4 regions of the Cobetia sp. PS-4MA genome follow, and region 1 is predicted to be linked to each of the others. Evidence: predicted binding sites of a transcription regulator. Region 1 holds the regulator's gene; each other region holds the start of a gene.
What was found. Region 1 encodes sigma-54, which starts transcription at its own class of promoters, with help from an activator protein. Its sites were predicted from a motif close to TGGCACNNNNNTTGCTNT; they were not measured.

Region 1 (7,708 bases):
GTCGTCGCCTACAGGAATGCGTCACGCATGCACGGAATGCGAGGAGAAAGACCATGAATGACATCACTTCCCTGGCGGAGGACTACCCCCAGGACATCATCGACCGCTCACGTCGCGTGCGCCTGCTGGCGCTGGATGTGGACGGCGTGCTGACGGACAACCGGCTGCACTACGATGCCAATGGCGTGGAAACCAAGAGCTTCCATGTCCAGGATGGCCACGGCCTCAAGCTGATCCTGCGCAGCGGTATCCGGGTCGCCTTGATCACGGGTCGCAGCTCGCCGATGGTGGAACGTCGCGCCAAGGAGCTGGGTATCCAGGACGTCATTCAGGGCCGCGAGGACAAGCTGGTCGCGCTGACCAACCTGTGTCGCGAGCACGATATCGCGCTGGATGACGTGGCCTACTGCGGAGATGACCTGCCGGATCGCGAAGCCATTCGTCGCGTCGGTCTGGGGGTCAGCGTTCCCAACGCCATGCCCTATGTGATGAGTGAAGCCAATTGGGTGACCACGCGTCAGGGCGGTGATGGTGCCGTGCGCGAGATCTGTGATCTGCTGCTCAAGGCACAGGGCCACTGGGCCTCGGTGCTGGATACCTATCTGCAGGAGTCGCGCGCCTGATGCCACGTCTGCCCCGTCCCTCTCCGCGCCTGTGGCTGATGCTGCTGCTCCTGCTGGTCGGCGGCGTCATGGCCCTGATCGAGCAGCGCAACAGTCTGGAGTCGACAGTGGATGTCGACGCCAGCAGTGATGAGCCGGATTACTATCTCGAGGGGGCTGACATGACGCGCTTCGATGCGCGGGGAGTGTCGATCCAGTCGATGACCTCCCCGCACATCGAACACACGCCAGGCGATGACGTGACGCGTGCGCAGGCACCGAAGATCCGGACCAACGACAGCGAAGACCGTCGCTGGTACGCCACGGGTGACAGTGGCGTGTTGAGCGCCGGCGGCGACACCTTCACCCTCGAGGGCAATGCCAGACTGCGCCAGCCTTCGGACGCCTGGACACTGGACACCGACGTGCTGCATTACAGTCGTGAGCAGAACCGTGCCTGGAGTGACGTGCCGGTGGTGATCACCCAGAATGGTCAACGCGTCGAGAGTGACCGCTTCAGCGCTGACCTCTCTCAGGATTCCGCCCAGCTGGAAGGCCGCGTCCGCAGCACCCTGCAACCCGGCAAGGGCAAGAGCGATGCCGCCCGGGAAGCCGAGACTCTCGACACCGGCAATGACACCACCCGTGACGATGATGGCCGCGTCTCCAGCACCTTCGATGCCGCGCCGGCCCAGGATCAGTGAGCGCGCCCCTGCATGCGCCGAATCCTCTCCCCCCGATTTCCGCTTCACGATGGCCTGAGTGATCGTGAAGCCTTACCAGTTCTGCCAAGGAGCACTCCATGACTTCAACGACTCTCACGCCCTTGACGGTCTGGCGCCAGACACTCAGACCCGGTGTCATGGCCCTTGGCCTGGCACTTGGCATGACGACGCTTTCCCCGACCGCACTAGCGCTGGACAGCGATGCCAACCAGCCGATCAACATTGCCGCCGACTCACTGTCACTGGATGACAAGGCCGGCACGGCCACCTATACCGGTCGCGTGGAAATGCGCCAGGGCAGCATGAAGCTGGATGCCGCGCGCGTGGACATCAGTCGCGCCGACAGCGGCGAGATCTCCCTCGTCAAGGCCACCGGCCAGCGCGCCTACATGGAGCAGAAACCCGATACCGACGAGCGACTGGTCAAGGGCTGGGCGAATACCATTCGCTACCACGCGCTGGAGCGCCGGGTGGAACTGGTCGGCGATGCCCGTCTGGAGAAAGGCGACGATACCTTCGAAGGTGGCTACGTGGAATACTTCCTGGACAAGCGCCAGGTCAATGCCAGCAATGGCACCGATGCCTCATCCTCCGAGGGGTCACGCGTCCACATGACCCTGACGCCACGTGGCGCCAATGCCAGCAAGGATCAATGAGCATGACTGCTGCCAGCCCACGTACCCTCAGCGCTCGTCATCTGGCCAAGGCCTACAAGGGTCGCAAGGTCGTCAAGGACATCTCGCTGGAAATCCGCCAGGGTGACATCGTAGGCCTGCTGGGCCCCAACGGGGCCGGCAAGACGACCTCGTTCTACATGATCGTCGGCCTCGTGCGCTCGGATGCCGGTAGCGTGACCATCGATGACCACGACCTGTCCGGCGCCGCCATGCATCAGCGGGCTCGCGCCGGCATCGGCTATCTGCCCCAGGAAGCCTCGATCTTCCGCAAGCTCTCGGTGTCCGACAACATCATGGCGATCCTCGAGACGCGCAAGGACCTGGATCGCAACGGACGCAAGGCACGCCTGGAGGAGCTGCTCAACGAGTTCAGCATCACGCATATTCGTGACAGTGCCGGCATGAGCCTTTCCGGCGGGGAGCGCCGCCGCGTGGAGATCGCTCGCGCACTGGCCACCGAGCCGGACTTCGTGCTGCTCGATGAGCCGTTTGCCGGCGTGGACCCCATCTCGGTGGGCGAGATCAAGAGCATCGTGCGCCAGCTGCGTGACCGCGGCATCGGGGTGCTCATCACCGACCACAACGTGCGCGAGACACTCGACATCTGCGATACCGCCTACATCGTGGGCGATGGCCAGATCATCGCGCATGGCGACGCCGACACCATCCTCGCCAACCAGCAGGTGCGTGATGTCTACCTGGGCCATGAGTTCAAGCTCTAGCCCGAGAGTGCCGTCAGCCTGACGAGAGCCGTCCGACCTCTTCTGCTCTCACCAGCACCCTCCAGCACCCGCCACTTCCTGCTTCACTGTCGGGGCCTCGTTCCCCGCCCCCTCACGCAAGCGCCTCGACAGGCGCTTGCGTGATCTCCCCGTGAACCCTCCTGCTCTGCCACACCTCACTCGAATGCATGACGTCCATACCACCTTGGTGGCAACATGGCATGCAAGTTGCTTGAATATTCTCGACTGCCCCTTGTCAGTGCCCCGACCCACGGTATAGCGTAGATGCACGTTCCTTTGCCGTGAATGACAGACCCCATGAAACCCACCTTGCAGCTTCGACTCGGCACTTCCCTGACCATGACCCCGCAACTTCAGCAAGCGATCCAGCTGCTGCAGTTGTCGACGCTGGACCTGCGTCAGGAGATACAGCAGGCGCTTGAGTCAAACCCCATGCTGGAGCTTGACGAGGAATACGAGTCGCTGGATGTCGCGGAGACACAGGACAAGAGCGAGATCTCCACCTCCGAGACCAACAGCGAGATTCCTGAAGAATACCCTCTCGACAGTGACTGGTCGGACCTCTACCAGGATCACGCAGGCAGCCTGACCAGTTCCGGCAGCGGAAGCTCGAGCGAGGACGGGCCGGACTTCGATCGCAACACCAGTGTCGAAAGCCTGCAGGACCATCTGCGCTGGCAGCTGGCGATGACGGACCTCGATGCGCGTGAACGCCAGATGGCGGAGAGTCTGATCGATGCGGTGGATGGGGCCGGCTACCTGAGCATGAGCCTGGACGAACTGGTCGATGGCCTGCGAGGTCAGGGACTGCCCGGCCTCAAGGCGTCGGAACTCGAGCAGGTCCTGCTGCGCCTTCAGCAGTTCGATCCCACCGGTGTGTTCGCTCGAGACCTGCGCGAATGCCTGCTGCTTCAGCTGGCCCTGCTGCCGGACGATCTGCCATTGCTGGCCCAGGCCCGCCGTCTGGTGCGGCAATTCCTCGAGGCACTGGGCAATGACGATCGCAAGCTGCTCAAGCGTCGCCTGAGCCTGGATGATGATGAGCTGGATCACGTCATTCGTCTGGTACGGGCGCTCGACCCGCGCCCGGCGTCCGCCTGGGGCGAGCCTGCCAGTGATTACGTCATCCCGGACCTGCTGGTCCGTCATACGCGTCACGGCTGGCAGGTCGAGCTCAACCCGGAAGCGCTGCCCAAGCTGCGTATCCAGCCGGAATATGCCGCCCTCATCAAGCGGGCCGACAAGTCCGCGGACAACACCTTCCTCAAGGACAATCTTCAGGAAGCCCGCTGGCTGATGAAGAGCCTGTCCTCACGCAATGACACCCTGCTCAAGGTGGGCCGCGAGATCATGGCGCGCCAGATCGACTTCCTCGAGCAGGGGGAAGAAGGCATGAAGCCGCTGATCCTCGCCAACATCGCGGAAGTGGTCGAGATGCACGAATCCACCATCTCGCGGGTGACCACCCAGAAATATATCCACACCCCGAGAGGCGTGTTCGAACTCAAGTTCTTCTTCTCGAGTCAGGTGGGTGGCAGTGGCAACGGTGACGCGCATTCCAGCACCGCGATCCGCGCGCGCATTCGCAAGCTGATCTCGGAAGAACCGGCGCGCAAGCCATTGTCCGACTCACGCCTGGTGGATCTGCTGGCCAGTGATGGCATCGAGGTAGCGCGCCGGACGGTCGCCAAGTATCGCGAGGCCATGGGCATCCCCTCCTCCAGCGAGCGCAAGCGCTTGGCGTGAGTCTCGACAACGGATACCCGCAAGCCAGCGGGCTCCACACGTCGGAGCGCTGAAGCTCGCCCCCTTGCACCTGCCATCCTGGCATCATCTGCCAATCGGTCGTCTGAATACCGGTTGGCAATGCCTGTCCTTGCGACTGCGTGAGTGACTTCACGCCCCCAATTGCCTATTTTTCCAGCCACTTTTCTCCAGAGTGCTTTCTTTTTCCCTCACATCCCACGGACAGATAGCCAGGGGTCGCCACCGACTCCTGCCACACGAACGTCGACGTAAATGCTGACATTGGCCACAAACGGCCGGTTTCTCGAGCCCCATTCCGTCCGTGATGCGAGGCGATGCTCATGAAGAACCTGCTGATATCCCTCGCTGGGTTGAAGACAAGCCTTGCCCCACGATGCAGCGCAGCGTTGATCTTTGTTCAAAGCTTGGGCATTGTCGGGGTAGACGCTCGGTACACCGGCACCGCCGCTCTCGCCAGCAGATGATCGCCACGAGACCATGGCCGGAGTCAGAAAGTGGCCGCGCGTTCAATCAGGGTTTGCTCGCAGTCAAAAAGGGTTACAATTCAAAGGCAACCCGCTGGATAAAGGAGCGTGTCCATGCAAGTGAATATCACCGGGCATCATGTGGAACTCACCGATCCTCTCCGCGATTATGTCAACGAGAAGCTCGCTCGCCTCGAACGGCATTACGACAACATCACCAATGTTCAGGTGACACTGTCGATCGAGAAGGAACGCCAACAGGCTGCCTGCACCCTGCACGCCGCTGGCGCCGACCTCCATGCCCTGGCAGAAGACCCCAACATGTACGCTGCCATCGACGCGCTCGCCGACAAGCTGGACCGCCAGCTGGTCAAACACAAGGAAAAGTCCCAGGCTCGCTCTCAGGGCACCGGGACCCGTTGACCTTCTGCCATGACACTTGATCAGATCCTTCCCCCCGAGCGCACGCTCTACGGCGTCCCCGGGGGGAGCAAGAAGCGGGTGCTGGAATTCTTCAGCACCTTCATTGCTCAGAACATTCCCAGCCTGGACAGCCAGGAAGTCTTCTCGCGCCTGATCGGGCGCGAGAGACTGGGTTCGACGGGTATCGGCCACGGCGTGGCCGTGCCACATGCACGCAGTCCACACTGCAAGACCCCCATCGCGGCGTTCATGAAGCTCGGTGACCCCATCGACTTTGACGCCATCGATGGCGAACCCATCGATCTGCTGTTCGTGCTGCTGGTCCCCGAGGAGGCAGATGACACCCATCTCACTCTGCTCGGCCAGGTGGCGGAACTGCTCAACTCGCCCACCAACCGGGCAGCATTGCGCCAGGCAGACAGTCAGCGAGCATTGTTCGATGCCCTGACCTCGGCCATCGCCGAATTGCCGGCGCGCTGAACCTGCAAGCCCGGACTCGCTCCGGGCTTGTCGCTGACTGGCCTCAGGCACCCTCCGCTTTCACCTCATGCTGACCTCGCCCTGGGAGAGCACTCCATGAAGATCGTGATCATCAGTGGTCGCTCCGGTTCCGGCAAATCGATTGCCCTCCAGGCGCTGGAAGACATTGGCTACTATGCCATCGACAATCTGCCCGGCATGCTGCTGGCACCATTGGTCGAGCAGCTGGAAAAGGACAGCCCCACCCGCCGGCGCATCGCGGTCTCCATTGACGCGCGCAACCTCCCCGATGCCCTGAGTCGCTTCCCCGAACTGCTCGACAGCGTTCGTCAGAGCGGCATGGATGTGCAGGTCGTCTACCTGACCACGGACTCCCGTGTCCTGCTCGAACGCTATTCCGCGACCCGCCGCCGTCATCCGCTGACCCGCGACAATGACCGCACGCTGGCCGAGGCCATCGAGATCGAGCAGCAGACACTGGCCCCGATTCGTCAGAAGGCGGATCTGGTCATCGACTCGACCAACCTCAGCGTGCATGACCTGCGCTCGCGCATCACCGAACAGGTCGCACAGCACAGCTCTCGTCATCTGACACTCACCTTCGAGTCCTTCGGCTTCAAGCATGGCGTGCCGACCGATGCCGACATGGTGTTCGATGCCCGCTGCCTGCCCAACCCCTACTGGGACATCAATCTGCGCAGCGATACCGGTCGTGATGACAGCGTGGCGGAATTCCTGCAGCGCTACCCGGACGTCAAGGCAATGCAGGATGACATCGCCGGCTGGCTGGAACGCTGGCTGCCCGCCTATCAGGCCAGCAATCGCAGCTACCTGACCGTTTCGGTGGGCTGTACCGGCGGCCAGCATCGCAGCGTCTATCTCTGCGAGCAGCTGGCCGAACATTTCGCCAAGCAGCTTCCTGAGGTGCGTCTACGCCACCGGGAACTGGGGATCCATACGGCCCTGGCGATCAGCGATACCCGTCAGGAGTCACACGATGCCCAGTCGTGAACTGGTTCTGACCAACAAGCGCGGGCTGCATGCTCGCGCTGCCACCAAGCTGGTCAACTGCTGTGCGCCCTTCGAGGCCACGGTCATGGTCAGTCACGGTGAGCGACGCGCCAACGCGGCCAACGTCATGGCGCTGCTGATGCTGGCAGCCCCGTGTGGCACGGCGCTGATCATCGATGTCGAGGGCGAACAGGCAGATGAGGCCCTGTCTGCGATCGAGTCCCTGTTCGAGGCGCGCTTCGAAGAGGAAGAATGACGCCGCCGCACGCCGTCTGACATCCCCCGCCCGCCGGCTTTCTGACACTTTTTCCGCGCTGATTGCCCTATCGATAAGAAACAGTGTTTTCTTTTGTCGACGCGCCCCCCTGCGCCAATGGTAGAATCAACGCTGTCCTTCATGTCGACAGGGGAAGCCGACAGATGAGCAAGACGTCACGCAAACTCAAGCCAAGACTTGATCGCCTGTCACAGGCACTGGAAAGTGGCGAGCTGGATCAGGCAAGGCGCATGCTGAATCGCGGCCTGGCACCGGTGGACGTGGCCCACTTGCTGGAATCCTCCCCCCCCAAGGAGCGCAACCTGCTCTGGGAGCTGGTCGACGCCGAACTTCAGGGCGATGTGCTCCAATACCTTGGCGAGGATATCCAGAGCGACTTCCTCAAGGACATGGATGCCGAGGACGTCCTGGCCGCCACCGAGAATCTGGAACCGGATGATGTCGCCGACATCCTCCAGCGGCTTCCGAATGCCGTGATTCTCGAAGTCCTCGACTCCATGGAGGCCCAGGAACGCCAGCGGGTCGAGACGGTGCTGTCC
Region 2 (7,708 bases), 1.2 Mb from region 1:
CGGCGCGGATCTGTTCGATCTCAAGGTGCCGGGCAACATCTATACCCGCATCATGAACCCGACCAATGACGTGCTGGAGCAGCGCATGGCCGCCGTCGAAGGCGGGATCGCGGCGCTGGCGGTGTCCTCCGGCATGGCGGCGATCACCTATGCCATCCAGGCGCTGGTGGAAGTCGGTGACAACATCGTCAGCACCAGCCAGCTGTATGGCGGCACCTACAACCTGTTCGCCCACAGCCTGCCGCGTCAGGGGGTCGAGGTGCGCATGGCGGCCTTTGATGACTTCGCCGCACTCGAAGCACTGATCGATGACAAAACCAAAGCGGTGTTCTGCGAGTCCATCGGCAACCCTGCCGGCAACATCGTCGATCTCGAGCGTCTGGCCGAGATCGCCCACAGGCATGGCGTGCCGCTGATCGTCGACAACACCGTCGCCACGCCAGTGCTGTGTCGTGCCTTCGATCACGGCGCCGACATCGTGATCCACTCGCTGACCAAGTACATCGGCGGCCACGGCACCACCGTGGGCGGCATCATCATCGATTCCGGCAAGTTCGACTGGGTCGCCCACAAGGAGCGCTTCCGGATCCTCAACGAGCCAGACCCCTCCTATCACGGCGTCGTCTACACCGAAGCCTTCGGCCCGGCCGCCTATATCGGTCGCTGTCGCGTGGTGCCGCTGCGCAATACCGGCGCCGCGCTCGCTCCGCACAGTGCCTTCCTGCTGCTGCAGGGCCTCGAGACACTCGCCCTGCGCATGGAGCGCCACTGCAGCAATGCGCTCGCGCTGGCCGACTACCTCCAGCAGCACCCGAGCGTCAGCTGGGTCAACTACGGCGCCCTGCCGGACAGCCCCTATCACGCCACCTGCCAGAAGATCACCGCCGGCAAGGCCTCCGGCATCATCAGTTTCGGCATCAAGACGGACGCGACAGGGACCGATCAGGCTGAAGCCGGGCGTATCGCCGGCGGCAAGTTCATCGATGCGCTGCAGATGATTCTGCGCCTGGTGAATATCGGTGACGCCAAGTCGCTGGCCTGCCACCCGGCCTCCACCACCCACCGCCAGCTCAGCGAGGAAGAACTCGCCATGGCCGGTGTCTCGGCGGACCTGATTCGCATCTCGGTGGGGATCGAACATATCGACGACATCATCGCCGATGTCAGCCAAGCGCTGGACAAGGCAGTGGCCTGACGCGATGCAAGCGAGCCGCTGTCTCTTCAGGCTCGCAAGGGTTAACGCGTGCTGAGCTGAGTTAATAGAGCGGTGTCATCGTCATGGCCCCCTCAGAGGTCTCCGCCATCGCCACCCACGCCATCGAGGTCCAAGAAGCGGAAGACGTACTGCTGGCGAAGATCGCCGATGGTGCCTGCCTGCCCGACCTCACCGGCGCAAGCCAACTGATCGAGGAAGTGAATGCACGCGGTTGAGCCCCTCGCTTGATCAGTTCGCAAGACGCTGTTTCTTTAGAGAGAGGCTCAAACAAAAAAAGGCCACCAGATTGCTCTGGTGGCCTTTTGGGTTCTGACACGGTCTGTAAGACACGGTCAGTCCGATGCGGATAGTCTGCCACGTATCACTGATGGGTGATGACCGCCTCACAGCTGACCGGAAAATTCAGCGAATTGGCGATGAAGCATAGCGCATGCGCCCTGTGGTGCAGTTGATGGGCGAGCGCGATATCGTCACCTGCGGCCAAGGTGATCTCGGGGCGCAGCACGATGGAGGTGAAACGTCCCGCCTCGCCCTGGCTCTCTGTCTTAGTCTTGCCATCAGCGGCGGGCGCGCCTTTCTGCATCGTGCCCTCGGCGTGATCGTGATAGCTCATGACACGAATGCCGGCCTCGGCACACAGGTGCAGATACCACAGCTTGTGGCAGGCCGAAACGGAGGCCACCAGCATGTCTTCCGGATTCCAGCGACCAGCGTCGCCTCGAAAGGCAGGGTCAGCGGAGCCTTCAATGCTCGACTTGCCACTGACACGGGCCACGAAATCGCGCTCATAGGCGGTGTAATGCGTGGTGCCCTCGCCGCGATTGCCGGTCCACTCGAGATCAACCGAATAAAGGTGTTGTCTGGACGTCATTGTCTGGGGGTCTCTTCACAAGGGGAGCGCGAACGCCGGCATGACGCATAGCCTGATACTTCTGCCTGATTAGGCATCTGAACAGCGCCAGCACACGAGAAGTCGTCGTAAGCCGATGATAGGATTGAATTGATCGCACTCTGACAGGATGTCACGCATGGCGTTTGCCGTAACACGCTCCTTTGGGGCAATTCCCGGGCTGGCCGTCACCGCCTTCACGCTCGGCCTGAGCCTGGGCTCATGTCTCATGACTCCTGGTGCCTCGGCACGGGCCGAAGCGGCACAGTTTCGCTCCTCGCCCCAGGTCATCAATACGCTGAGCAGTACCTACGGCTTCGTCATCGCCCAGGACATCACGCTGTCACGCATCGCCGAGGAGTATCCCGGCCTCGCGCCGGATGCAGAGCTTGCCTCCGCCTATTTCGACAATGCCTTCCCGAACATCACCCATCGTCTGGCGGACAACCTCGCCACCCTGATGGGGCGGGAGCACGCACGCGAAGTACTGGATGGCATTCGCCGTCAGATAAAGAAGGAACTGGATTCGCAGCTGACCACCGACAAGCTGACCAGCGACTTCGCGGCCCGCTTCATCGAGGCCATTCATCTGCGCGCCCAGGGGGAATACCTGCCCTCGCCGTTCAAGGAATTTCTGCTGGCGACCAAATATCAGATCGAGCCGGTGTACGAGCTATACGACGGCTATTTCCAGCAGTTCCACACCAAGGGCCATCCCAAGTCGCTGGGCATCAACATTGCGCTGCACCTGCCCGCCTCGTGGTCTGCCGCCGAGGGTCGCCTGCCGCATATCGTGCAGAAATGGCAGAGTCAGGCCGGTACCGGCACCGACATGATCATCCTCGAGATCTATGACCTGCATGGTGACACCGTCAGTGACGCGCAGCTCAAGGTGATGGCCTCCACGGACCAACTGGCCCAGTGGGCGCCCATCAACAGTCAGATGCTCGACTCCGGCCTGACCCGGGTGGATCACCGTCAGGCCTACTGGTTCGATATCGCCATGACACAACGACACCAGGGCATGCCCATTACCTCACAGACCCGCGAATACGGCCTCTTTCTCGATGACAAGCTGATCCGCCTGCACTGCACCAGCTACCACCCCGCCGCCGACGGCACCGCCTACGGCAAAGCCAAGACAGACCTCACCGTCGAAGAAAGCTTCAGCGAGATCAAGCCGTTGTGTGAAGGGGTGATGGGAAGTTTGGTGGTAATGAATACTAGCTAATACCTGAATTCAATCTTTAATACCTAATTGCCGGGTTCCGTCTGATTGATTAAAGCTTGAGTAAACAATCAGACGGAACCCGACAGCTACGAGTAGCCTACGGTACTTCAAAAAACCTTTATCAGCATCTATCAAGTCGCTGAGATCAGTACTACTCACAGAATAACCCCTTTATAAATCATCAAAATTATAAGATTATAGCTTTGAGTTTCCTCACTACCGACGGCTGACTAATCCCTGCCCTCTTCGCTATTGCATAGGTACTGGACAACTCGGCAGCCATCTCGCGTAGCCATTGTGCTTCGATGCGTGCCAGGCCTTCCTTGAGAGTTTCGTTGGGGCCAAGTTTGGGGACTGGCATGGCTACCGCCCCCTCAGCGGCAGGCGCTGAGAGGAAATTGTCACTATGTAAGGTATCGGCAGTGGGAAAACTTTCAGTAACGCCTATTCCATTAGATTTGTCATTACTGAAGCCAAATGAATTGCCTAGTCCATTAGCGTTATTCGTGGAACAAGTGTTGAGCAGTGTTTTCACTGAGTCGCTGTCGATGACATCACTTGGGGCGCTGAGCCAGGCGCGTTCCAGCCAGTTTTCTAGTTCGCGGATATTGCCGAGCCAGTCCTGGCGCATGAGGACGGGCCATAAGGTGGCATCGAGGAGTTTGCGACGACCATGACGTTGATTGAGGCGTGAGAGGTGGTGCTCTATCAGGGCGGGAATGTCTTCGCGGCGTTCGCGCAGCGGCGGCAGGCTGACGGGGAGCACATTGATGCGGTAGTAGAGGTCGAGGCGGAACTGGCCCTGCTCCACGCGGGCGGCGAGGTCTTGATTGGTGGCGACGACCAGTCGGAAGTCGGCGCGGCGGGTGGTGGTGTCGCCCAGGCGGGTGATCATTCCGTCTTGAATCACCTTGAGCAGCTTGGTCTGGGTGGCGAGCGGCAGCTCACCGATTTCATCCAGAAACAGGGTGCCGCCTTCGGCCTGTTCTATCAGGCCCGCCTTGCCGCGATTGCCCGCACCGGTGAAGGCACCGGCTTGATAGCCGAACATCTCGGACTCGAACAGGCTTTCGGGGATGGCGCCACAGTTCACCTCGATGAAGGGGCCGTCGGCGCGTTGGCTCCAGCGATGCAGTTGATGGGCGAAGGCCGTCTTGCCGACCCCGGATTCGCCCAGCATCAGTACCGTGGCGTTGGTGGGCGCGACCCGCTTGAGCAGCAGCGCTATCTCCCGCATCACGGGACTTTTGACCTGTAGCTCCCCCAGTTCCAGCGCGGCGTCTTCGCATTCCGCCTGCTCACGCGCGGCCTGCTCGCACAGGGCGCGCCCCTGCTGCTGCGCGTCATGGGTGGTCTGCTCGGCACCGGAGCGCGCACTCCCCACCGCCCCCCAATCACTTTCCCCCGCACTCCCCCCGCCCAGCTCACTGGCCCGCGAGTTGCGCCGCAGGTGATCCGTGAAGCGCTGCTGGAGCACGGCATATTCCTGCTGCAGCAGCTGGATATCGGTGAGATCCATCGAGCGGCTGACCACGCACTCGAGCTTGCCCGCGACGAATACCGGATGCGCCTGCGCCACCACTCGCCGTCCAGTGGCGGTGAGCTGCATCATCTGCAGCGTTCGCCCCGTGCGCAGCACCTCTAGGCTGATGGAGGGCTTGAGCACCCCGCTGGCTTCCAGGTCATGCACGTTGGCGGCACACAGCGCCTCACGCGTCATGCCATAGACCGCCGCGGCGCCAGGGCTGACATCCAGCACCTGGCCATCCGCGCTCACCACGAAGTAGTGGTCATGAGCGGTATCGATGATGGTCTTGAGAATCTGATGGTCGAGCTCTGACATGGCGGGCACCTCATGGTCGAGCCTGTGAATCGGGACGGGGCTTTCTGCGCTTCTTTCTCGCAGGTCTTTCTTCCTGACAGTGCGCTGCAAGTACTGCGCTAAAAGACACTCTCGATGATGCCTGAATGTGATCCACAAATGAATCAGTGATCCATTTTTGAATCAGTATTGGCGCACGAGTGATCCATAAATGAATCACTCGACAGCCACCCTTTTAGAAAATCCAATAAAATCAATCTACTGAAAGTTGGCATGGTTACTGCAGTGCTGGGGTATGCGCCAAGGAGAATCGCCGGCTTTCATCACACCGTCCGGCCGGGCGATCAGGCGAACCATCACAATACCCCGCTCGCCGTCAGAGAATTACGAGCGACTCAAGACCCTGGAGAGACAGATGAGCGAATTCAATCAGCCACTGGGCGGCAACGACATGCCACGTTTCGGCGGCCCGGCCACCATGATGCGCCTGCCGGCTCAGGAAACCGCGGAAGGCCTGGATGCCGCCTTCATCGGCATTCCGCTGGACATCGGTACCTCCAACCGTCCGGGCGCGCGTCTCGGCCCGCGTCAGATCCGTGATGAATCGCGCATGCTGCGCCCCTACAACATGGCCACCCGCGCCGCTCCCTTCGACAGCTTGCAGGTGGCAGACATCGGTGATGTGCCGATCAACACCTTCCACCTGCCCAAGAGCATGGACATCATCGAGAAATTCTACGATGAAGTGCTCAGCCACGATTGCGTGCCGCTCACCCTGGGCGGTGACCACACCGTCACCCTGCCAGTGCTGCGCGCCATCGCCAAGAAGCACGGCCCGGTCGGCCTGATCCACATCGATGCCCACGCCGACGTGAATGACCACATGTTCGGCGAGCCCATCGCCCACGGCACGCCGATTCGTCGCGCCCAGGAAGAAGGCCTGCTCGACAGCCACCGCGTGGTGCAGATCGGCCTGCGTGGCACCGGCTACTCCGCCGATGACTTCGACTGGTGCCGTCAGCAGGGCTTCCGCGTGGAAACCGCCGAGATGTGCTGGTTCAAGTCACTCGCCCCGCTGATGGCCGAAGTGCGTGACATGATGGGCGATCGCCCGGTGTACATCACCTTCGACATCGACGGACTGGACCCCTCCGTCGCCCCCGGTACCGGCACCGTGGAAGCCGGCGGCCTGACCATGCCCCAGGGCATGGAAATCGTGCGCGGCGCACGTGGCCTCAATATCGTCGGCGGTGACCTGATGGAAGTCTCCCCGCCCTACGACACCAGCGGCAATACCGCGCTGATGGGCGCGACCCTGCTCTACGAGATGCTCTGCGTACTGCCGGGCGTGCAGCAGCGCGACTAAGTCGCACCGCGCCTCCACTGCCAGTGAAAGACCCCGCCGGAGGGCGGGTCGCGTGCCAGGGGCCTGTCCCGTCTCTGGCACGTGAAGAATCCCCCGCGAAGACGGCATGTCGCATGCCGAATGACCGATCAGAGCCTGACCATTACAACAAGATCAAGGTGACCCGAATGACAACCAGCATCGACCCGACGGCGGAGCACGCACCGTCCCAGCATGACTCCGCGTCTGACTCCGCCGCGACCCCAGCGGCCCGCCAGAAGAAGGACCTGATCGCCACCCGCCCGGTGCCGCTGACGGCCAGGGGGCTGATGAAATTCCTGGTGCCGTCACTGCTCGGCGTCAGCTTCTTCCTGGTGCCGTTCAGCGTTGGTGACACCATCAACATCGGCATGGGCCTGATGGCCGATTGGCTCAAGGCCACGCTCGGCAGCGCCTTGCCCGCCATCGCCGTCGCGGTGCTGTGTCTGTCGGTGATCCTCACCGGCTTCGTCAAGCTCGCCAAGCCGAACTGGGCACGTCAGGGCGCGGCACATGAGCTGTTCGATGTCGCGCCGGTGTGGTTTGCCATGCGCGCCCTCGGCGCCATCTTCGCGCTGATGACCTACTTCCAGTGGGGGCCAGCCGCCGTCACGGCGGCCTTCACCGGCGGCGTGATGCTCAATGATCTCGCCCCTGTCCTGCTGACCTTCTTCTTCTTCGCGGCCATTCTGCTGCCGCTGCTGGTCGACTTCGGCTTCATGGAATTCATCGGCAGCCTCGTGCGTCGCCCGTTCCGCGCCATCTTCAATCTGCCGGGACGCAGTGCCATCGATGCCACCGCCTCATGGATGGGCTCCGGCACCGTCGGCGTGCTGATCACCACCCAGCAGTACGAGCAGGGCTTCTACAGCAAGCGCGAAGCGGCGGTGATCGCCACCAACTTCTCGGTGGTCTCGATTGCCTTCGCGTTGCTGGTCACCAGCTTCATGAACATCAATCACCTGTTCGTGCCCTTCTATCTGACCGTCGTCATCGCAGGGCTGATCGCCGCCGTCATCGTGCCGCGTCTGCCGCCGCTGTCGCGCAAGCGAGATGACTACCACGAGCCGGTCGGCTGCCAGATCAGTGAAGAGAACCAGAGTGACTGTGGCGTGCTGCGTTACTCACTCGGCATGGCGGTCGCGCGCGCCGAGCATGCGCCGGGC
Region 3 (7,708 bases), 350 kb from region 1:
AAAGCGGGCGTCACCTCAGTGAAGGCGAAGGAGGGCTGCTGGGGCATGTGATGGCCTCGCGCGTGGAACTCTCCGGCTGTCCGGGGCGCGTGCTGATGGCATTGGCGCCTCTGGCGGTGTTGCCCCAGCACCAGCGTCATGGCATCGGCAAGCGGCTGGTGATCTCGGCGGTCAAGCGTTGTCGTCTGCTGGGAGCGGGCGCCGTGGTGGCGGCGGGTCATGCCGAATTCTATGCCCATCTGGGCTTTCATCCGGCGCGCCATTACGGCCTTTATTGCCATCACGAGGATGTGCCGGGCGCCTTCGTGGCCATCGAGCTGGTGCCGGACTATCTGGCGGGGCTGGGAGGCGAGGTGCTCTTCGACCATGGTTTCTCTGACCTGGGCCTCTGACCTGGGCCCCTGGCTCGAGCGCAGATTCGCGCTCTGATCCGGGCTCCTCGAAGGGGCTTGTCCTGTGGGGTGTGCCTCGTCACTCGGTCATCCCCTTGCAACTCGGCGTTGCGCCACCCTTGAAACCGCGCGACACCCGCTCCATGTCCTGTGTATCCCCGCGCTGTTGTCTGTACTGGTGTGCAGGCCGGGGCGTTATCCCGACCGATGATTCAAGGAGAGACATCATGAAGCTCAAGACTCTGGGTAGTTCGCTGATGATTGCCATGCTGGGTCTCGGTGGCCTGTCACTCGCCGGTTGCGAGGACGAGGGCCCGATGGAGAAGGCTGGCGAGAAGATGGACAACGCCGTGGAAGACGCCGGTGACAGCGTCGAGAACGCCACCGACAGCTGATGGCTGGCCGTGACTCGCCCGCGAGCACGGCGAACCGCAAGGTGTGAATGCACAAAGGCCCCGCCTCTCAAGAGGCGGGGCCTTTGCATGTCAGGGCTCCGTGTATCAGGGCTCCGTATATCAGGGCTGCATGTGTCAGAGGTTTGAGAAAGTCTCAGGAAGAGACAGGCTCAGACAGACACGGGCTGCTGGTCGCTCTGCTGCTTGCGTTCCGCGACGGCGGCTTCATAGGCGCGGCCTTCCTCGGCCTCGGTGGCGGCGCTGAAGCGCACCAGCAGGGCGAACAGCGAGATCACGATCACGCCCATGCCCAGATACATCAGGCCTTCCTGGTAGGTCAGTTCTTCACTGCGGAACAGGAAGCCCGCGGCGACAGCCCCCGCGTTGCCACCCGCGCCGACGATACCGGCCACCGCGCCCAGTGCCTTGCGATTGACGAAGGGCACGATCCCGAAGGTGGCGCCTTCCGCCATCTGCACGAACAGGCTGAACACCAGCATGATACCGATGGCTACCGCGAGGGTTTCCATCTGGGCGAAGCCGACCAGCGCCACGCCTTCACACAGCAGCGCGATGAACAGCCAGCGCACGCGACCCTTGAGGCCGGACTGACGGGCGAACAGGTCGGAGAAGACGCCGCCCAGGGTGCGCGCGAACAGGTTCATCAGGCCGAACAGGCCCGCGATGAGGCCGGCGGTGGCGAGATCGAGATCGAAGTGATCGAAGAAGTAGATGGCGGCGACGTTGTTGATGGTCAGCTCGACCCCGAAGCAGGCGCCGTAGACGAGGAACAGGGCCCAGACACGGATGTCGCGTGCCGCCGCGCCGAAGGTGGCGCGCATGCTGTATTCCTTCTCGGCCTTGGGCAGCTCACCACGCTCACGCAGCTCGCTGAAGTTGCCGTCCGGGGCATCCTGGGTGAAGAAGTAGTAGGCGATCCCGGTGAGGAACAGCACGATGCCCGGCACGACCATCGCCAGACGCCAGCCCAGGGTCTGCTCGACGCCCAGCATCAGAAGGCCGGCCATCACCAGCGGCATCAGCATCTGGGTGGTGCCGCCGCCCAGGTTGCCCCAGCCGGCGGTGGTGGCATTGGCGGTGCCGACCACGTTGGGGCCGAACATCACGGAGGTATGGTACTGGGTGATGACGAAGGACGCGCCGATGGCACCGATGGCCAGACGGGCGAGGAAGAAGGATTCGAAGCTGGCGGCGAAGCCGATGCACATCACCGGCAGAGAGCCGAGGCACAGCAGCCAGGTGTAGGCCTTGCGTGGCCCGATGCGATCACACAGCACGCCGATGGCAAGTCGCACGATCACCGTGATGGCGACGGAGGCGATGATGGTGTTGCCGATCTGGGTCTTGGTCAGGCCGAGGTCATCGCGCACCACGGCCATCAAGGGCGCGATGCCAAACCAGCCGAAGAAGCAGACGTGGAAGGCGAACCACGACATGTGGAAGGCGCGCATCTGCGGGGTATTGAAGCTGAACAGCCGGATACGGCTGGCCTTGTTGCGAATATCCATGAGTGGGCTCCTGGTACAGCGTCGGTGCCGGACGCCAGGGTCTCGGCGCACGACGGGTGGTCGAACAGCTGTGAACGACAGCGGGGCGCCTCGTCATTGAGGGGCCTGGTTCGACGCACTCGTACTCCGAAGAGCCTGGTCCACGTCATGGATAGCGATGGCAGCAGTCGGTGATGCCATGGTTGCCGGCAGCAGAGCGTCTGTGCGGCAAGTGACAGGAACAAAGCAAGTAGCGCGCCAGTTGCGGGGGTATGGTCGGGACAAGTCCCAGAAGATCAATGCCTTGGCGATGGCAGTGGCTTGGCCTGCGCCGGCGGTATCACGGGATGGCTGCCCACTCGATGCGCGCTGGCGGTGCGTCGGCAGGGCGCGAGGTACCAGTCTGGCGCACGCGAGTGGCGTTGAGAGCGCCGGGAAGGCGCGTGCCTCATTGCAGTGCAGCGGCGCTTTCGGCTCGACGGCTGCGAAGGCCCTTGGCCGCAAGGTTGCACCAGATTGCGGCACGAATCCTGCTTGGGTGTACCGCAAGACTCATGCCCGACTCAAGGAAACCTGACATGCCCGTGACCGTGCTGATCGTCGATGTCCGCAGTGAGCGTTCCGCCGCTCTGGAGCAGGCGCTGTTGAGCGCCGGCTTCGAGGTGGCGCTGCGGGTCGATGAACACGAGGACCTGCATGCGCTGGTGCAGCACCATCAGCCGGATGCCGTGATCATCGACGCCGACCTGCCCAGCCGTGACACCCTCGAGCACCTCGGCCAGCTGGGGCGTCACTATCCCAAGCCGATGATCATGCTGGCCAGTGAGGACGCGCCGGACCTGGTGCGCCAGGCGGCTGGCGCCGGCGTGTCCGCCTACGTGGTGGATCACGTCATGCCGGCGATGGTGCGCAGCATGGTCGAGGTGGCCATCACCAGCTTCGAGGCTCACCGTGCCCTCAAGGGCGAACTCAATCGCACCCAGACCACTCTGATACAGCGGCGCAGCGTGGATCGCGCCAAGGCGCTGGTGATGGAGAGTCGCGGTCTGGGGGAGGATGCGGCCTACCAATATCTGCGCAAGACCGCGATGAATCGGCGTCTGGCATTGCACGAGCTGGCCGATGAGCTGCTCAAGGCGTCGCGTCGGCACTGAGCCGAGTCTCGTGATGTCCTTCTCTTTCGATCGTTCAAAAGGTGGATGTGATGCTCAGTGATTCTCTTCTCAATGGCCATCAGTTGACGCTGGGGTTGATGCCGCTCAATGACGCGGCTCCTCTGGTGGTGGCGGAGCGTCAGGGGTTCTTCCGTGAGGAGGGGCTGGCCGTGACGCTCAAGTGGCAGCCGTCGTGGGCGGCACTGCGCGATGACCTGCAGACCGGCGTGTTGCAGGGCGCGCAGATGCTGGCGCTGATGCCGCTGACCTCGACCCTGGGGCTGGATGGCCGCGCCACACCGGTGATCAGCGCGATGACGCTCAATCTGGGCGGCAACTCCATCACCCTGTCGCGGGCCCTGATGGCGGCGCTGGCCGAGGAGGGGCATGACCTGGGCTCTCCGCTGGCGGTGTCTCGGGCGCTGGCGGCGCACGTGCAGGCGCGCCGCGAGCGTGGGGAGGCGGCGCTCAAGCTTGCCAGCGTGCATCCCTTCTCCTCGCACCGCTATCTGCTGCGTTACTGGCTGGCGGCCGGCGGGATCGACCCGAATCGCGACATCGAGATGCGTGCGGTGGCCCCGCCGTTGATGGCCGCCCAGCTGGCAAGTGGCGCGCTGGACGGCTTCTGTGTCGGAGAGCCCTGGAACAGTCTGGCCGCCGTGCAGGGCATGGGGCAGGTGGTGGCGGGCAGTCATGATATCTGGCGCTTCGGACAGGAAAAGGTGCTGGGCGTGCGCGAGGACTGGGCGGAGCAGCACCCGCTGGCGCATCAAGCGCTGATTCGTGCGCTGCTCAAGGCCTGTGCCTGGCTGGACCGCCCGGGCAACCGTGAGCAGGCCGCGCAGTGGCTGCATGATGAAGGCATGCAGGAAGTGCCGCTTTCGGTGGTGGCGCGTGGACTGCGCGACGTGGATGTCGAGCAGTCGGTGGAGGCGTTCCAGCGGGAAAATCCCGGCTGGACCATCTTCCATCGCTATGCGGCCAACTTCCCGTGGCGCTCGCAGACCCGCTGGTATGCCGCCCAGATGCAGCGCTGGGGGCATCTCGAGGGAGTCAGCGACAATGACCTCGAAGCAACCCTGGCACGCTGCGTACGCCCGGACCTCTACCGCAGCGCAGCCCGCAAGCTGGGCATGGTGGTGCCGGTGGCGGATGAGCGCAGCGAAGGCACGCATCCGGCACCCTGGTGGCTGAGCGGCGAGGCAGGGCAGGTGCCGATGCCGGCGGATGGCTTCATCGATGGGGCGGTCTTCGAATGACACCGCTGGCGCGCGCTGAAGCGTGAGGCGACAAGCCGAGGGGTGATCAGTGGGAAGCGAGTCAAGAGGCGAGAGGTGAGGGGTGAGGGGGTAGAGAAAAGACGCCCGCGAGCGCGAAACCTGTCGGCTCAGGCATGTTGGCAGTGCGGTTATGATATTCTCATCTCACTGCCAGCACCGCGTCAGGGGATCGCATGACCACTCGCAAGTCTCAGATTCGCAAGGATAATGTCGGCCGCATCCTGCTCGCCGCCGAAAAGATCTTCGCTCTCAAGGGCTATGTCGGCGCCAGCATGGTCGATATTGCCGCCGAGGTAGAGCTGCCCAAGTCCAATCTGCATTACTACTTCAGCACCAAGGAAGCGCTGTATCGCGCGGTGCTCGATGGTCTGCTGGCGCTGTGGAAGGAAGATGCGCTGTGCTTCGAGGCCTATGACGACCCGCAGCTGGTGCTCTCCACCTACATTCGCGCCAAGATGATGCACTCGCGCCAGCGTCCGTATGGCTCCAAGGTATGGGCCAGCGAGATCATGCAGGGCGCGCCGGTGCTGGGCGAGGAGCTGACGGTGTGGCTCGACGAGTGGGCCGAGATGAAGAAGTCACGCCTGCGCCAGTGGATCAGTGAGGGGCGCATTGACAACGTCGATGCTTCCGCCTACCTGTACATGATCTGGGCCAGCACCCAGCACTACGCCGACTTCGACCACCAGATCGCGGTACTCAATCAGGGCAAGGCGCTGAGTGATCGCGAATTCGAGCAGGCGGTGCAGAACGTCACGCGGGTGCTGCTGAAGGGTGTTGGCTTGTCCGCCTGAGTCAGCAGGTGATGTCATGATAAAATTATCCTGAAGCTAACAATGATCATCATTGATGGATCATGAAGCCATTGAAAAGGGGCTGCCATTGCTGGCAGCCCCTTTCTGTTTTCACGCCACTGAACGTGGTGTCATGCGCTGGAATCTGTGCGGATCATCCGGATCTTGTCCGCAACGTCAGGGTCACGCCGCGCGATGCGGGTTGCGCGGGTCCTCCATCCAGTTCATGTACGGCTTGCCGGTGTCCTGCACTTCCATGGTGATGCAGTCCTCGACCGGGCAGGTGATCTCGCACAGGTTGCAGCCCACGCAGTCGGCGTCCTTCACCTCATAGCGGGCGGTGCCGTTGTCCCTGGCCAGATGCAGGATGGCCTGGTGCGAGGTGTCCTCGCAGGCGATGTAGCAGCGTCCGCAGCCGATGCACTTGTCCTGGTCGATCCGCGCGATCACCTGGTAGTTCATGTCCAGCTGCTTCCAGTCGGTGGTGTTGGGCACCGCCGCGCGGGAGAACTCCTCGATCCGCTGATAGCCCTTGCTGTCCATCCAGCGCCCCAGGCCGTCCTTCATCTCCTCGACGATACGGAAGCCGTGCAGCATCGCCGCGGTGCACACCTGCACGCTGCCCGCGCCGAGGGCGATGAATTCGGCGGCATCTTCCCAGTTGGAGATGCCGCCGATACCCGAGATCGGCAGGTTGGCGGTTTCCGGCGTGCGCGCGATCTCGGCCACCATGTTCAGCGCGATGGGCTTCACGGCGCTGCCGCAGTAGCCGCCATGGGTGCTGCGGTCGCCGACGATGGGATGCGCGACCATGCGGTCGAGGTCCAGATGGGTGATGGAGTTGATGGTGTTGATCAGCGAGACGGCATCTGCACCGCCACGCCAGGCCGCCTTGGCCGGTTCGCGCACGTCGGTGATGTTGGGGGTCAGCTTGACGATCACCGGCAGCGAGCTGTAGGTCTTGCACCAGCGCGTGACCTGCTCGACATACTCCGGCACCTGGCCCACCGCCGCGCCCATGCCGCGTTCCGGCATGCCGTGGGGACAGCCGAAGTTGAGCTCGATGCCGTCACAGCCGGTAGCCTCGACCTGCGGCAGGATGGTCTTCCAGGCCTCTTCCTCGCACGGCACCATCAGCGAGACGATCAGTGCGCGGTCCGGCCAGTCCTTCTTGACCTGGGTGATCTCGCGCAGGTTGATCTCCAGCGAGCGGTCGGTGATCAGCTCGATGTTGTTGAAGCCGCTGACCTCGCCATTCGGGCCATAGTGCGCCGAATAGCGCGAGGAGACGTTCACTGCCGCCGGGTCTTCCCCCAGCGTCTTCCAGACCACGCCACCCCAGCCGGCCTCGAAGGCGCGTACCACGTTGTAGGCCTTGTCGGTGGGCGGGGCGCTGGCCAGCCAGAAGGGGTTGGGGGCACGGATGCCAGCGAAGTTGACCGACAGATCGGCCTTGTAGCTGGCGACGTGATCGTCAGCCGCTGCAGAACTTGAACCAGAGCCTGCCGGACGCGCGTTGTCATCATTGAGCGGGGTATGAATGGTCATCAGGCGGCCTCCACCTTGAGCATCAGATCGTGATGGATGGCCTCGGCGGCCAGCTTGCCGTGGGCGACGGCTTGAACGGTGAGATCCTGTCCGCGAGCGATGCAGTCACCGCCGGCATAGACGCCCGGCAGACTGGTGCGCAGCATCTCGTCCACCTCTATCTTCGCCCCCTCGCGGGCCAGCCCCGCGGCATGCGCATCGCTCAGGCTCGCGTCATCGAAGCCCTGGCCGATGGCGGTGAAGACCCCATCGCAGGCCAGCGTGAAGGTCTCGCCGGTATCGACGAGTCGGCCATCCTCGACCCGTGTGCGCGCGAACTGCATCGCATTGAGCGCGGCGGCATCACTACCCTCACTGTCGCTTGCCACATCGATGGCCAGCGGGCGCGCCCAGGTGTGGATCATCACGCCATTGGCACGCGCGATTTCCTGCTCGTGATGGGTGGCGGACATCTGCTCCTCGCCACGCCGATAGACCAGGTCCACCGTCTGCGCGCCCAAGCGTTTGGCCTGCACGGCGATGTCGATGGCGGTGTTGCCGGCGCCGATCACCACCGCGTGCCTCGGCACTGCCAGCGCGTTCAGTTCGCCGCTCTGACGCAGCACCTTGATGAAGTCGGTGGCCGCCATCAGGCCGC
Region 4 (7,708 bases), 740 kb from region 1:
ATGCATCAGGTACCGTGACCATGAAGCAGCATGGCCGCAGGTACGTAAGCACTCACTTACCCTCCATATTGCATAACGCCAACGCACAAGCACCGCCAGCGAGTCCGCTGACGGTGCTTTCAGATTCAGCAGGCCGTGTAACGCCCTGCCGTCATGTCACCGACTTCAGTGATTCAGGCCAGTGAAGCGCTGCTTGATGTCGTCGGCACTCTCATGGGAGAGATCCTTGTCGACGGTCTCGCTGACCAGTTTGGCCACCGGCTTGTCGAGCTTGTCACGCAGCGCACCGAGGAACTTGGGTGCAGCAGCGATGATCAGCTGATCAAACTTGCCGTCGTTGGCCGCCTGCTTGAGATATTGCGCCACTTCCTTGGCGAAGAAGTCCTGATGCTTGTCCGAGGTCGCGCCATCATCTCCCGTCTGATGCAGGCTACCGTGCCCGCCACTGGACTCGCCCTTTCCACCGGTTCTCAAGTCACCGGTATGCTGACGGCTTTCAGGATGTACGAGGCTATCCACTTCAGTGACCTTGCCGGCAGCACGGGCAAAGATACGAGCGCGGGCGGCATCAGCAGCAACGATGTAAGTAACCATTTACACACTCCCTGTCTCTCGTGAGGCGTCGTTGATCAGATATTGACGATCATCTTCTGCGTTCATCAGAGGACATGCTGGCAGCGGAGTGAACATTCAACCCTTGCCGGACTGTGGGGGTAATTTTTCCACACCCAAGCGAGGAGAATTGCCGACATGACGACATAGCCGTCGCCACTCCCGGACATGACGCGGCTGGCGAAGTGCGTGCTAACATCCGCTGCACACAGGGCCCGCTCTGTCCTCTTTCTCGCCCTCTCACTCTTTTGCTCTGTTCCGGAGATGTCTCGATGCGCGATCTGCTCCTGATGCACCGCCCACTGCCCCGCCGTGTGCTGGTCACCGCTCACCTGTCGATTCAGCTGGGCCTTCTGGTCGCGGCTACCGGTTGGACGCTGCAGCACCTGACGCCCATCGGGCCGGACAATTCACTGCTGGCACAATGGCCAGTCCTGTCTCAGGGTGTCGGCGGCTTCCTGCTGGCCTTCGTTCTCACGCGTCTGCTGTTCGAGCTGTTGATGGCACCGCATCACGTGATGAGCGTACGTGGCGCCAACCACTCGTTGGATGCAGCCGCACTTGTCACGCGCTCCATCTCACGTCGCCCTGCCGTGCATGACGATGACGACAGCTGGGTCGGCAAGCCGCGCAGTGTCACCTGGCCGCGCGAGGGCGAGGCATCAGCTGCCACACCGGCGGCAACGACGCCTGCCGAAGCATCGTCCAAGGCCACCGCCAAGCCGCAGGAACCGAGCCTGGGCGGCGACGATGAGCTTCCGGACACCAGCAGCACCGAGGCACGCAGGACGGAACCCAGTCTCTGATGACACGTCACGATGGGTGGCGCTCGGACGAAGCGAGCACTCACTGACACCCTTGTGGAAGACATACGACAACGCCCTGTGTGATTGTCATCACACAGGGCGTTGTCTTTTCTGCGGCTCACATCATCCAATCAGTCCGTGGCCTCAATGCCCCAGTATCTGGCTGAGGAACAGCTGGGTCCGCTCGGACTGCGGATTGTTGAAGAACGGCTCCGGCGCGTTCTCTTCGATGATCTGCCCCTGATCCATGAAGATGACACGATCCGCCACCGTCTTGGCGAAGCCCATCTCATGCGTCACACACAGCATGGTCATGCCTTCATTGGCCAGTTCGACCATGACATCCAGCACTTCCTTGATCATCTCCGGGTCCAGCGCCGACGTCGGCTCATCGAACAGCATCACCTCCGGGCTCAGACACAGCGAGCGTGCGATCGCGACACGCTGCTGCTGGCCACCGGACAGCTGCCCCGGGAACTTGTGGGCCTGATCGGCGATGCGCACCCGCTCCAGGTACTTCATGGCTTCGGCTTCCGCCTCGCGGCGTGGCCGCTTCTGTACCCAGATCGGCGCCAGACAGCAGTTCTCCAGCACCGTCAGATGCGGGAACAGATTGAAGTGCTGGAAGACCATGCCGACGTTGCGACGGATCGCCTCGATCTGCTTGATGTCCTGGGTCAGCGGCATGCCGTTGACCACGATATCGCCTTCCTGATGCTCCTCGAGATGGTTGATGCAGCGGATCATCGTCGACTTGCCGGACCCTGAAGGCCCGCAGATGACGATACGTTCGCCCTTGCGCACGCTCAGATTGATGTCGCGCAGCACGTGGAAGTCGCCGTACCACTTGTTGAGGCCCTTGAGTTCGATCATCGGGCGCTCATCGGCACCGGTGTTGCCCTGCGAGGCAGATGTTGTCGTTGTCATGATGAAGATTCCTTGGCGCCGTGATCAGCGCTTCTTGTGACCGGTATGCAGCAGGCGCTCGAGATACTGGCTGTAGCGCGACATGCTGAAGCAGAAGACCCAGAAGACCAGTGCCACGAAGGCATAGCCCTCGATGGAGTAGCCCAGCCATTTGGGGTCGGCGAGACCGGCCTGCACGATGGCGAGCAGATCGAAGAGCCCGATGATCAGTACCAGCGAGGTGTCCTTGAACAGGGCGATGAAGGTGTTGACGATGCCGGGGATCATCATCTTGAGCGCCTGGGGCAGCACGATCAGCCCCATGTTGCGCCAGTAGCCCAGCCCCAGCGCCATGCCGGCCTCGGTCTGCCCTTTCGGGATCGCCTGCAGGCCACCACGCACCACCTCCGCCATGTAGGCACTCTGGAACAGGGTGATGCCGATCAGCGCACGCACCAGCTTGTCGAGGTTGACCTCGCCAGGCACGAACAGCGGCAGCATCACCGAGGCCATGAACAGCACCGTGATGAGCGGCACGCCGCGCCAGAACTCGATGAACACCACGCAGATGCTCTTCACGATCGGCATCTCGGAACGCCGCCCCAGCGCCAGCAGGATCCCCAGCGGCAGTGCCGCCACGATACCCACCACCGCCAGTACCAGTGTCAGCATCAGACCGCCCCACTCGTGGGTACCGACGATCTCGAGGCCGAAGCTGCCGCCATGCAGCAGGAAGTAGGCAATGAAGGGGAACACCGCCAGGCTGACGATGGCGACCCAGCCCTTGGCCGGCAGCTTCGGAATCGCCAGCCAGGCGATCAGAGCCGCAAAGACGGCGAAGACGATATCGACCCGCCAGGTTTCCTCGCTCGGGTAGAAGCCGTAGATGAACTGATCGAGACGCGCACTGATGAACACCCAGCAGGCGCCCTCCCCCGTGCAGTCCTCACGTGAGGTGCCACTCCAGCTGGCATCGATCAGCGCCCATTGCAGGCTGGGCACCACCAGCAGATAGACCAGATACAGCGCGAACAGCGTGAACAGCGTATTGATCGGTCCGGCGAACAGATTGGCTCGCAGCCAGGCCGCCGCACCGATGCTGTCGCTTGGCGCCGGGCGGGAATCGATCATCTTCTCGGTAACCCGTGACAGGGTCTTTTCAATCGACATGGGCAGACCCTCAGCGCTCGACCAACGCCATGCGGGCGTTGAACCAGTTCATGAACATGGAGACCAGCAGACTGATGGTCAGATACACCAGCATCGTCATGGCGATCACCTCGATGGCCTGACCCGTCTGGTTGAGCGTGGTACCCGCGAAGACCGAGACCAGATCGGGATAGCCGATGGCCGTGGCCAGCGACGAGTTCTTGATCAGGTTCAGGTACTGGCTGGTCAGCGGCGGGATGATGACGCGCAGTGCCTGTGGCACCACCACGAGGCGCAGCGTCATGCCACCGGTCAGCGACAGCGCCCGTGAGGCTTCCGTCTGGCCGTGCGGTACCGCTTCGATGCCGGAACGCACGATCTCGGCAATGAACGCCGCGGTGTACACCGACAGCGCGACCCACAGGGCGAGGAACTCGGGAACGACCGTGATGCCGCCACGGAAGTTGAAGCCCTTGAGTTCCGGCAGCTCCCAGCTCAGCGGCATGCCCATCGCGAAGTAGGCCAGCAGCGGCGCCACGATGATCAGACCGAGCGAGATCCAGCCCGCCGGCAAGCGCTGACCGGTACGGGCCTGACGCTGGCGGTTCCAGTAGCTGAAGATGCCGCTGGCGACGACGGCCAGCACGAACACGGCAATCACCACCGAGAAGCCGCTGGAGGTGATCGGTGCCGGCACGAACAGACCGCGCACGTTGAGGAAGAAGGCCTCGCCCAGCGACAGCGAACCTCGCGGACTCGGCAGAGTGCGAAGAACGGCGAAGTACCAGAAGAAGATCTGCAGCAGCAGGGGAATGTTGCGGAAGACTTCGATGTAGACCGCCGCCAGCCGCGAGATCAGCCAGTTGGGGGAGAGACGGGCGATCCCCATGATGAAGCCGATCACGGTAGCCGCAATGACGCCCAGTGCGGATACCAGCAGGGTGTTGAGCAGACCGACGATGAAGGTATCGCCATAGGTGGACTGCTCGGAATAGTCGATCAGACTTTGCAGAATGCCAAAGCCTGCGGTGTTGTCCAGGAAGGCAAAGCCGGTGGTGATGCCACGGCTTTCGAGGTTGGTCAGGGTATTGCTGACGATGATCGCCAACACGCCGAACACGCCTGCCAGCATCAGAAGTTGGAAGATCAGTGCTCGCTTGGCCGGGTCACGCCAGAATGGCGGCTTGACCGTGGCCGGCGGGCGAGAAGCAGGTTGTGTCATACAGGCAATCTCCGCCGGAAAGCTATGCGACTTCCGCCTGCCGCCCTATCGAACGGCAGATCAGTTATCTCTCGGCACTCGAGGAAAGGATCACGGGGAACAGACCAAGCCCCTCACGACGCTGGCCAGGGGAAATGACCGTATAGCCACTTCTCCCTGGCCAGCGTCCTTGCTCAGCCTGCGTCACGGTTCACCCGGCTCGCGCTGGACCTCCAGGCGAGCCGAGGCATCAGCGAACGGGCGGTGCGTACTGGACGCCGCCGTCGGTCCACAGCGCGTTCAGACCACGCTCGATCCCCAGAGCGGAACCAGTGCCGACATTGCGCTCGAACATCTGCCCGTAGTTGCCCACCTGCTTGATGACCTGATAGGCCCAGTCAGCCGGGAGCCCCATGGCTTCGCCGTAGTTGCCATCGGCACCGACCAGACGCGCGACATTGGGATTGGTATCCGACTTCTTGGCTTCGATGTTGTCGGAGGTCAGACCCATCTCTTCGGCGTTGATCTGAGCGAACAGGGTCCATTTGACGATGTTGAACCACTGGTCATCGCCCTGACGGACGACGGGGCCCAGCGGCTCCTTGGAGATGACTTCCGGCAGTACCATGGCGGACGCCGGATCGGAGAGCTTGATGCGCAGGGCGTAGAGCTGGGACTGGTCGGAGGTCAGGACGTCACAGCGGCCCGCTTCGAAGCCCTTGACGGTCTGGTCGGAGGTGTCGAAGACGACCGGCTCGAAGGACATCTCGTTGAGGCGGAAGTAATCCGCCAGGTTCAGCTCGGTGGTGGTACCGGACTGGATACAGACCGCCGCGCCATCCAACTCCTTGGCACTGGAGACCCCCAGGTCCTTGCTAACCATGAAGCCCTGGCCGTCGTAATAGTTCACGCCGGCGAAGTTGAGGCCCAGAGACGTGTCACGCGTGGCGGTCCAGGTGGTATTGCGCGACAGGACATCGATTTCACCGGACTGCAGCGCGGTGAAGCGTTCCTTGGCCGTCAGCGGGACGTAGCGCACCTTGCTGGCATCACCCAGCACAGCCGCCGCGACACCACGGCAGACATCGACATCCAGGCCCTGCCAGTTGCCGGCGTCATCCGGCGCCGAGAAGCCCGGCAGACCGGTGCTGACACCACACTGGACAAAGCCCTTTTCCTTGACGCTATCCAGAGTCGCGGCACTGGCACCACTGGCTACCGAGGCAGCCAGGAGGGCGGCGCTAGCGATCAGCAGTGGCTTCTTGTTGTTATGCATCTTGAATCCCTCGCGTATGTCTGGAATCCGCTCGGAAACACCCCGAGACGGTGATGGTGCAATGCTGTGCATGGCACCCCTCGACAATAGCAAGCTCCGTTCCAATTTCCGCCTATCGTGTGATCCGCTGCGTTCAACGCTGAAAAAACAGCCGAACGGCAGTGAAAACGGCCAAACCTCCCGATGCCGACCGTCGATCATATGGCGAGACAAGCGTGCAGATAGTGGCGTCTGACGCCTCGTTCGCTTCATATCGGTGCAAAATAAAAACGGCCGTTTCATGACGAAACGGCCGTTCTTGAACTTCCCTGCGCTCCGGTCTGGGGAGTTGCGACCAATGTCGCAGCCACCCTGACTCAACGCTACCGCGCACTGAAACGCATCCTTCACGCCCCGATGCGCTTCTGGATGACTCAGTCTTCCAGCAGACGCTGCATGAAGGGAGGCAGTACCAGGGCGGCACGATGGCCTTCCACGGTATAGAAATCGCGCGCGAAGCTGGCCGCAGCCGCGTCTTCCTCACGGAAGGACTTCACGTCACATCCCTTGCCCGCCAGGGTGCAGCTCCACCAGCCGGACGGGTATACCGGCTGCGGGAACGGCAGGGTCGCGACGCTGTCGAAGCCCGCTTCGCCCATGTCGTTGCGCAGGTCCTTGATGATGGAGTCGGTGTGATACAGCGGCGACTCGCTCTGCTGCACCATCACCCCCCCCTGCTTGAGGATACGGTGGCAGCGCTTGAGGAAGTCGGTCTTGAACAGACCTTCCGCCGGACCGACCGGATCCGTGGAATCGACGATCAGCACGTCGATGCTCTCGTCCGGGCAGTTGTCGACCCACTTGACGCCATCCTCGAACAGCAGCTCGGCACGCGGGTCATCATTGGACTCGACCAGTGCCGGGAAGAACTGCTCGGAAGCCCGCGTGACCGCCGGATCGATGTCGATCTGGGTGACCTTCTCCACGCCCGGGTGCTTGAGCACCTCACGCAGGGTGCCACAGTCGCCCCCCCCGATGATGACGACACGCTTGGGGGCCGCGTGGGTGAACAGCGCCGGATGCGACATCATCTCGTGGTAGAGGAAGTTGTCGCGGTCGGTCAGCATCACGCAGCCGTCCAGCACCATCAGATTGCCGTAGGTCTCGGTGGCATAGACCTCAAGGTGCTGATAAGGCGTCTGCTCGTCATGCAGCTTGTGGCTGACCTTGAGCGAGAAGGCGCTGCCGTGGCGGTCGAAGATTTCGGTGAACCAGGAGCCATCGAGATGTTCGGTCATGAGAACCCTCACAAGGGATATCGGAGTCGGATATCAAGGTATGAATAAGAGGACGGGACATCAGACCCTCAAGGCCTGAATCATCGACACACGCGTCATCGGGCGATGCAGTCCTGATCAATCAACAGGACTCAGGCGCAGCACCATAGCCAAAGACACGCGGAGTGGAAAGAGCTTGTGCACGATCTCGAGGCACTGGGGGTGACGCGCGATGACCAATGACTCACCCGCCAGGCCTCTTCTGGCGGGTAGAGGCCTGGCACACGGCCCGTCACAGGCGGCTCAGGCGCACCATCAGACGTCCGCCCAGGTGGCAGCCAAGCCCGGCAAGAATGCCGAGGAAATCCGCCAGCGCATCCAGCACTTCTGCCCCGCGATAGGGAATCACCAGCTGCAGCCCCTCGATGCCAACGCCCAGCAGCAGCAAGGCGGGCAGGATGACAAGACTGCTCAACCCGGCCAGCCGCGTGGTCAGTGCCAG

Region 2: the regulator sigma-54 is predicted to act here: its motif matches at 5,428-5,445, upstream of speB (agmatinase).
Region 3: the regulator sigma-54 is predicted to act here: its motif matches at 2,539-2,556, upstream of AC26AR_RS02050 (NarK family nitrate/nitrite MFS transporter).
Region 4: the regulator sigma-54 is predicted to act here: its motif matches at 6,037-6,054, upstream of AC26AR_RS00285 (amino acid ABC transporter substrate-binding protein).

Annotation. Positions count from the first base shown of each region.
Region 1 is NZ_CM173107.1:803,541-811,248, reverse strand. Features, by position in the region: gene AC26AR_RS03450 (KdsC family phosphatase) at 54-623, shown strand; gene lptC (LPS export ABC transporter periplasmic protein LptC) at 623-1,306, shown strand; gene lptA (lipopolysaccharide transport periplasmic protein LptA) at 1,405-1,983, shown strand; gene lptB (LPS export ABC transporter ATP-binding protein) at 1,986-2,726, shown strand; gene AC26AR_RS03430 (RNA polymerase factor sigma-54) at 3,045-4,493, shown strand; gene hpf (ribosome hibernation-promoting factor, HPF/YfiA family) at 5,093-5,401, shown strand; gene AC26AR_RS03420 (PTS sugar transporter subunit IIA) at 5,411-5,881, shown strand; gene rapZ (RNase adapter RapZ) at 5,978-6,892, shown strand; gene AC26AR_RS03410 (HPr family phosphocarrier protein) at 6,879-7,148, shown strand; gene mgtE (magnesium transporter) at 7,313-7,708, shown strand, end outside.
Region 2 is NZ_CM173107.1:1,972,231-1,979,938, forward strand. Features, by position in the region: gene AC26AR_RS08395 (O-acetylhomoserine aminocarboxypropyltransferase/cysteine synthase family protein) at 1-1,195, shown strand, start outside; gene AC26AR_RS08400 (hypothetical protein) at 1,279-1,431, shown strand; gene AC26AR_RS08405 (OsmC family protein) at 1,578-2,087, opposite strand; gene AC26AR_RS08410 (hypothetical protein) at 2,245-3,336, shown strand; gene AC26AR_RS08415 (sigma-54 interaction domain-containing protein) at 3,524-5,179, opposite strand; gene speB (agmatinase) at 5,574-6,524, shown strand; gene AC26AR_RS08425 (YjiH family protein) at 6,833-7,708, shown strand, end outside.
Region 3 is NZ_CM173107.1:448,847-456,554, forward strand. Features, by position in the region: gene AC26AR_RS02040 (GNAT family N-acetyltransferase) at 1-392, shown strand, start outside; gene AC26AR_RS02045 (hypothetical protein) at 620-787, shown strand; gene AC26AR_RS02050 (NarK family nitrate/nitrite MFS transporter) at 958-2,316, opposite strand; gene AC26AR_RS02055 (ANTAR domain-containing response regulator) at 2,874-3,449, shown strand; gene AC26AR_RS02060 (CmpA/NrtA family ABC transporter substrate-binding protein) at 3,500-4,708, shown strand; gene AC26AR_RS02065 (TetR/AcrR family transcriptional regulator) at 4,903-5,523, shown strand; gene preA (NAD-dependent dihydropyrimidine dehydrogenase subunit PreA) at 5,707-7,071, opposite strand; gene AC26AR_RS02075 (NAD(P)-dependent oxidoreductase) at 7,071-7,708, opposite strand, start outside.
Region 4 is NZ_CM173107.1:61,300-69,007, reverse strand. Features, by position in the region: gene AC26AR_RS00315 (LysR family transcriptional regulator) at 1-18, shown strand, start outside; gene AC26AR_RS00310 (host attachment protein) at 166-594, opposite strand; gene AC26AR_RS00305 (hypothetical protein) at 885-1,418, shown strand; gene AC26AR_RS00300 (amino acid ABC transporter ATP-binding protein) at 1,563-2,291, opposite strand; gene AC26AR_RS00295 (amino acid ABC transporter permease) at 2,370-3,494, opposite strand; gene AC26AR_RS00290 (amino acid ABC transporter permease) at 3,505-4,695, opposite strand; gene AC26AR_RS00285 (amino acid ABC transporter substrate-binding protein) at 4,925-5,950, opposite strand; gene speE (polyamine aminopropyltransferase) at 6,364-7,227, opposite strand; gene AC26AR_RS00275 (VanZ family protein) at 7,499-7,708, opposite strand, start outside.